2 regions of the Paeniglutamicibacter kerguelensis genome follow, and region 2 is predicted to be linked to the other one. Evidence: riboswitches for the same ligand, from Rfam matches in the RefSeq annotation. Region 2 holds a riboswitch; the other holds the start of a gene.
What was found. Region 2 has a riboswitch for S-adenosylmethionine ahead of JOF47_RS20870 (acyl-CoA dehydrogenase family protein). Riboswitches for the same ligand answer to the same signal wherever they lie in the genome.
Positions count from the first base shown of each region.

Region 1 (3,204 bases), on a different contig from region 2:
CAACCGCATCTGGGTACTGATCCTGGGCATCGTGGCCATCGCCCTGGCCATCATGGTCTCCGACGTGGTCGCCGCCCTCACCATCGCCTACGACATCCTCGTCGGCGGCCTGCTGGTGGCAATCATCGGCGGGCTGATGTGGAAGCGCGGCAACGGCATCGGCGCGGCAGCGTCGATGGCGGCCGGAACCGTCGTCACTCTGGGCACCATGATCGTCCTGGAAATCCAGGCGACCGAGCGCTTTGCCGGAATCTACGCCAACGAACCGATCTACTACGGCCTGATCGCCTCGGTCATCGTTTACGTTGCGGTTTCGCTCTCCACTCGGCCCACCGAGCCCGCCATCATCACAAACTGGAACTCCCGCGTCGCCGGCGAGGTCGACGTCGAGGGCATCGAAGCAGAGCCGATCACCAAGTAGCCCAACCGGGCACACGAAAGGGTCCCGTCGGACATGCATCCAAGGATGCTTGTCCGACGGGACCCTTTCGTGTGCAGAGGGCTTGCATCCCTAGCCAGCAGGGCATTCCCACTCCTAGGCTGTAGCCCATGGACGATCAGAAAAATCATTTGCTCACATACCTCAACGCTTCCCGCGAGGCGGTGCTGTGGAAGGCCGAGGGGCTGGACGACTACGACCTGACACGCCCCCTGGTGCCCAGCGGAACCAACATCCTGGGCCTCATCCAGCACCTGGCCAGCGTGGAACTCGGGTACTTTGTGGAATGCCTTGGACAAACCGTCGAGCAGCCGCGCTTCATTGCATTGAACCAGAGCGACGATCCCGAGTACGACATGTGGGTCCCCGCGGACATCCCCAGCGCCGACATCCTCGACTATTACCGCAGCGCCATCGCCTCGGCCAACCGGAACATCGAGGCGTTGCCGCTCGATGCCCCGGCAACGGTCGCATGGTGGGCGCCGGAGAAACGGGACACCACCATCGGACGGCTGCTCATCCACATGAACGTGGAGACCGCCCGCCACGCCGGGCACATCGACATCGTGCGCGAGCTCATTGACGGAAGCGCCGGGGACCGTCGCATTTCCCCCAACTTGCCCGATTATGACGCGAGGGCATGGTCTGATTTGCACCAAAAGATCCAGCTGGCGGCCGACTCGCGATAGTGTGGTGACCAGCTTCACGAGATGCGGCGCCAAGCTCCGACTGGCCGCGCACCAACCCCAGGTTCATGGGTGGTTCGGATGAAGAAGCGGCCGGCGCCACAAGGCGGCGGCAAGAGCTAGTGAAAGGCCGGCCGCTGCCGCCATGGAACAATCCGTCCCCGTTCTGCCCCTCTTTGACCTGCACCGCGCCGTCATCGAATTGAACCTGCACGGTTCCTGGCGCAGTTTCCAAGTCAACGACGCACCCTCCGTCGCCCGGGCCCTGGCCGACTCGGTTGAGGTCCCGCGTTGGGACCCGGCGTCGTCGAGTTTGCTGGTCCGCACCCCGGTCACGGGAAACACCGCAGGCCGGACGCGCATTTTTAGCCTCGTCGAATTCTCCGAAGCGCGTCCGACGGCTAAAGTGGTTCGCTGAAGGGGAGTAGTTCCGAGTTCACCATTCGTGGTGGCGGCGGTGCGTCGACATACTGGCCGCAAAGTTGCGGCCCGGCAAACCACCTTGCGGAAATCCGATGGATTTGCGCCAAGGCGAACGAGACCTTCGGCCCACCTACGGTGGCCCGAGGTTCAACGCACCCAAAAACATTGCTTGTTCCTCCCCATCGCATGGCCCCACCGCCATGGAAACCAACCGAGGACGAGACATGACGCCACAAGCGCCAACCCCCACTCCCGCCCAAATCAAACGCTGGCGCCACTACCTGGCCGATGAAATCGCCGAGGGCGCCGTCTACCGCGAACTGGCCAACAAGCGCACGGGCGAGGAACGCGCCATCCTGCTGGGCCTGGCCGACGCAGAAACCCGCCACGAGGAACACTGGCGCAACCTGCTGGGCGACCATGCGGCGAAGGCCGCCCGCCCCTCGCTGCGCCGCACGGTGTTGCGTTTCCTGGCCCGCCACTTCGGTTCCGTGTTTGTGCTGGCGCTGGCCCAGCGCGCCGAGGGCGACTCCCCCTACGCGGCCGACACCGATGCCACCCGCCAAATGGCCGCCGACGAGCTTGTCCACGAGGAGGTCGTGCGCGGCCTGGCAACCCGCGGGCGCAACAGGCTCTCGGGCAACTTCCGCGCCGCGGTGTTCGGGGCCAACGACGGCCTGGTCTCAAACCTCGCCCTGGTCATGGGCATCGGCGCCACCGGCGTGGCCAGCTCCTTTGTGCTCTTCTCCGGCATTGCCGGCCTGCTGGCGGGCGCCCTGTCCATGGCCGCCGGCGAGTTCGTCTCCGTGCGTTCCCAGCGCGAGCTGCTCTCCGCTTCCAAGCCCACGCAGATCACCCTTTCCGCAGCCCCGGACCTCGATCTCGACGCCAACGAGCTGGTGCTGGTCTACAAGGCCCGCGGCATGAGCGACGAGGACGCCGCGCACCGCGCTGCCGAACGCATGGGCCTGTATTCCTGCGATTGCAACCCCACGCTGTCCCTGTGGCCCGAACGCGACGAAGAAGCCCAGGAGATCGAACACGAGGAAATCGGTTCGGCCGTGGGAGCCGCGTCGTCGTCCTTCTGCTTCTTCGCCTCCGGCGCCGTCATCCCGATCCTGCCGTTCATCTTCGGCATGAGCGGCACCCCCGCCATCCTGCTCTCCGCCCTGCTGGTCGGCATCGCGCTGCTCGCCACCGGCGGGGTCGTCGGGTTGCTCTCCGGCGCCTCCCCGACCAAGCGCGGCCTGCGCCAGCTGGCCATCGGCCTGAGCGCGGCGGGCATCACCTACGCGCTCGGCCTGCTCTTCGGCGGCACGGTCGCCTGACCCCCGTCGCTCCGGGCGTCGGCCCAACCATGGAGTGGCCGGCGGCTCCCGTTCACACGAGGCTGCCGGCCACCTTCTTGTTTGGCCGTTCGATCGTTCGCTTGTTGCATCGTTCGGCTATCCCAGCGCGTTCCGGGCCAGGTCCGCCGCGCCGATCAAGCCGGCGTCCGGGCCCAGCTCCGCGCCGACCACCCGGGCAAAGGGCCTGTAGCCGCGGCCGCTGAGCGAGCTGCGGTAGGTCTGTTCGGCCGTTTCAAGCAGCAACGGAGAGGCCGCTCCCAGACCCCCGCCGATGACCATGAGGCCCGGGTCCAGCACCGCGGCCAGG
Region 1 covers NZ_JAGIOF010000001.1:134,955-138,158, reverse strand. The annotation lists gene JOF47_RS00605 (sodium:solute symporter family protein) at 1-421, shown strand, start outside; gene JOF47_RS00600 (DinB family protein) at 550-1,128, shown strand; SAM riboswitch class IV at 1,141-1,250, shown strand; gene JOF47_RS00595 (hypothetical protein) at 1,271-1,543, shown strand; gene JOF47_RS00590 (VIT1/CCC1 transporter family protein) at 1,773-2,876, shown strand; gene JOF47_RS00585 (ROK family protein) at 2,994-3,204, opposite strand, start outside.
Region 1: another riboswitch for S-adenosylmethionine. It lies ahead of JOF47_RS00595 (hypothetical protein); the one in region 2 lies ahead of JOF47_RS20870 (acyl-CoA dehydrogenase family protein).

Region 2 (3,204 bases):
AACAGGGGCTGTTGATGGAAACCCGGCAACAGGTCGTTGGTGGCTTTACCGTCGAGTACGCGAAGGGAACCAAAGCCAGAAGGGGGTGATGCTTTACTACCTGTGCGCGTCGACCGGATCGTCCCGGGCCAACGCCCGCCGACGCCTGGCCGCCGAAGTGCGGAAGCCGGGACGTGCCGCTCCGGTGTCCATTTCCAAGCGGCGGCCCCGAAAATACGGGCCCTCCGCCATCACGCTGCTGGGCCGGATCTGGACGTTCCGCGGGGAACCCTGCGGCAAATACCTGGCACCCATCATGGCCGAGGAACTCGAGCGGCTGGAGCGCTTCGGGGAACTCGGGACGCAGTCCGAGTTGTTCACCGACGAGGTCCGTCGCGATCTGCTGTTCATGTCAGCGGCGAGCATTGACCGGTATCTGAAGCCGCTGCGCGAGCCCCGGTACCCCTCGGTACTGTCCTCCACCCGGCCCGGGGCGCTGCTGCGTTCGGAGATCCCGGTGCGCTGGTCGGGCAAGCCCATGGAGCAGGAACCGGAGTTCTCCGAAATCGACACCGTCGCCCACTGCGGACACAGCCTCAAGGGCGAGTTCCTGTATTCAACCACTCTCACCGATGTGTTCACCGGGTGGACCGTCAACACGTACGTGAAGAACCGCGCGCACCGCAATATCGTGACCGGGATCGACCTGCTGGCCCGGTCGCTGCCCTACCCGATCCGCGGATTGGATGTACAACGGCAGCGAATTCATCATCCGCGAACTGAAAAACTCCTGCGACGAACGCCGGGTCACGTTCACCCGTTCGCGCTCCGGGAACAAGAGCGACGACGCCCACGTGGAGCAGAAGACCTGGTCCCGGGTCCGTGAGCAGGTCGGCTACCTCCGCTATGACATACCGGCCGAATCGGAACTGCTCAACGAGGTCTGGGAACTGGATCGGATCTTCGCCGCCTACCTGCTGCCCCAGCAGAAACTGGTCGAGAAGACGCTCGCCGGCGCGAAGGCCACCCAAGTCCATGACAAACCGGCCACACCGCACAAGTGCGAGATCAGTCATCCCAGGGTGAAGAAGATGCCGGCGATCCGCATGAATGCCACCTTCAAGAGGATCCGGGTCATGGCGCTCTCACGCCAGATCATGGTCCTGACCGGCCGACTGGAAACCCTGTCCGCGGCCAATGGTGGCACCGCAACCAATCACCTCACCCAGACCCGATCATGAAGCAGTCATTTTCCGGAAGTTTTCCTCTGAGGCAACGTATTGATCTTCCCGGAGGTTTTTACATGAAGCAACAATGAGCCCAGGGGTCGATCAAAGTACAAATGTGACGCCATTCATTTGCGCAGTGCTACGCAACCTTGTAGAAATATGAACAACAACCATCCAGAGCGGCCGAGAGATCTGGCTCAATGACGCCGCAGCAACCCCTCCCCTTAATTGGGCGGTAGGTGCTCACGCCAGAGTCGATGGAGAACCAATCATGGTCGCTGAGTCACACCTGCACACCTTCGATGTTGATACTGACCCAAATATTTTTGGGCCCGTTTCACTGGAAGCCCTCGCAAGCAATGCGCCGGCTCGACACCTGCTCAAGCTGACGCCGGGTGTTCCGCGAAGCGGGCACTACGATGAGCTGGCCGCGGTTTTCCGACCGGTGTTTGCCCGGATTGCGGAAGGCGCCAGCGAGCGCGATGCCACTCGGACGCTCCCTTTCGAGCAGGTCGGTTGGCTCAACCGCGAGCGTTTCGGTGCCCTGCGGATTCCGGTCAGCGAGGGCGGCTATGGCGCAAGCCTGAGCGACCTTTTCCGCCTGCTCATCGAACTTGCCGAGGCGGATTCGCAAGTGGCGCACCTATGGCGTGCACACATCGCTTTCGTCGAATCGGCGCTCATGCTGCAGGACGCCGCCGTGCGCAGCCGCTGGACCGAAAGAATCGCCGCGGGCCAGATCGTCGGCAACGCCTACACCGAACGCGGCGGAAACACCTTGGGCTCGCTCAACACCACGCTGGAGCAGCGCGGGGAACGATGGTTCGTGACCGGTGAAAAATACTATTGCACCGGCACCATCTATGCGGACTGGGTTGCAGTGGCAGCCTCCCACCCGAATCTTGCCGGCCGCCAGATTGCCCTGGTTTCCACGCAGCGCTCCGGCGTCAAGATCTACGACGACTGGGACGGGTTCGGCCAACAGCTCACCGGGACGGGCTCCACGACATTCCAGGATGTTCCGGTCGACACATTGTTGCCGGAGGAACAGCAAATCAACGACCCGGAATCCGCGATCTTCCAGCTGGTGCTGCTTGCCGTGCAGGCCGGAATCACGCGTGCGGCGCTGAACGACGTGCGATCGGCGGTGCAGGCGCGGACCCGAACGTTCAGCACCGGAACGGGTGTCCCGATCCGAAACGAACCGCAGGTCCTGCAGCTGGTCGGCGAAATTTCGGCTGCCGCCTTCGCCACGGATTCCATTGTCTTGGCCGCCGTCGCGGAAATTGAAATCGCCCTCGGCGATGATTCGCTCAGCCCGGCCGAGCGCTTCGCGGTGTGCGAACTGGCCGCTGATCGAGCGCAAACGATCGTCCAGCCGATGGCGCTCGCGGCAGCGACCAAACTCTTTGACGGACTTGGGGCCTCGGCAACGGCCAAGGGCTGCAACATGGACCGTCATTGGCGAAACGCACGCACGGTTGCCACCCACAATCCCGCAATCTACAAGGCACGCATCGTTGGCGACTACGAGGTCAACGGAACCGCTCCCAAGCGCCTCAACGCCGTCGGCGACCTCGGCTCAACCACCGGAACAGCCGGCTACTAAGGCCTTTCTGTTTCGACAACCTTCCTTGAATTGGATCGCTTTGGCGACCCGCGATTCCCCCTACCCCTGCAAAGGAACATCATGAGCACGACTTCCGCACAACGCCAGATCCGTTTCAATGCCTTCGACATGAACTGCGTCGGTCACCAATCTCCCGGGCTGTGGAAGCACCCGAAGGACCAGTCCGCACGCTACAAGGACCTGTCCTACTGGACCGATCTTGCCAAGACCCTGGAAAAGGGAAAGTTCGACGGCATCTTCATCGCCGATGTGCTGGGCACCTACGATGTCTTCGGCGGTTCCAACGAGGTGCCGTTGCGTGCCGGAACCCAGGTTCCCGTCAACGATCCAATGATGCTCGTCTCCGCCATGGCCGCCGTGACCGAA
Region 2 covers NZ_JAGIOF010000004.1:337,819-341,022, reverse strand. The annotation lists gene JOF47_RS20880 (hypothetical protein) at 89-865, shown strand; gene JOF47_RS20875 (hypothetical protein) at 834-1,220, shown strand; SAM riboswitch class I at 1,376-1,472, shown strand; gene JOF47_RS20870 (acyl-CoA dehydrogenase family protein) at 1,480-2,817, shown strand; gene JOF47_RS20865 (LLM class flavin-dependent oxidoreductase) at 2,899-3,204, shown strand, end outside.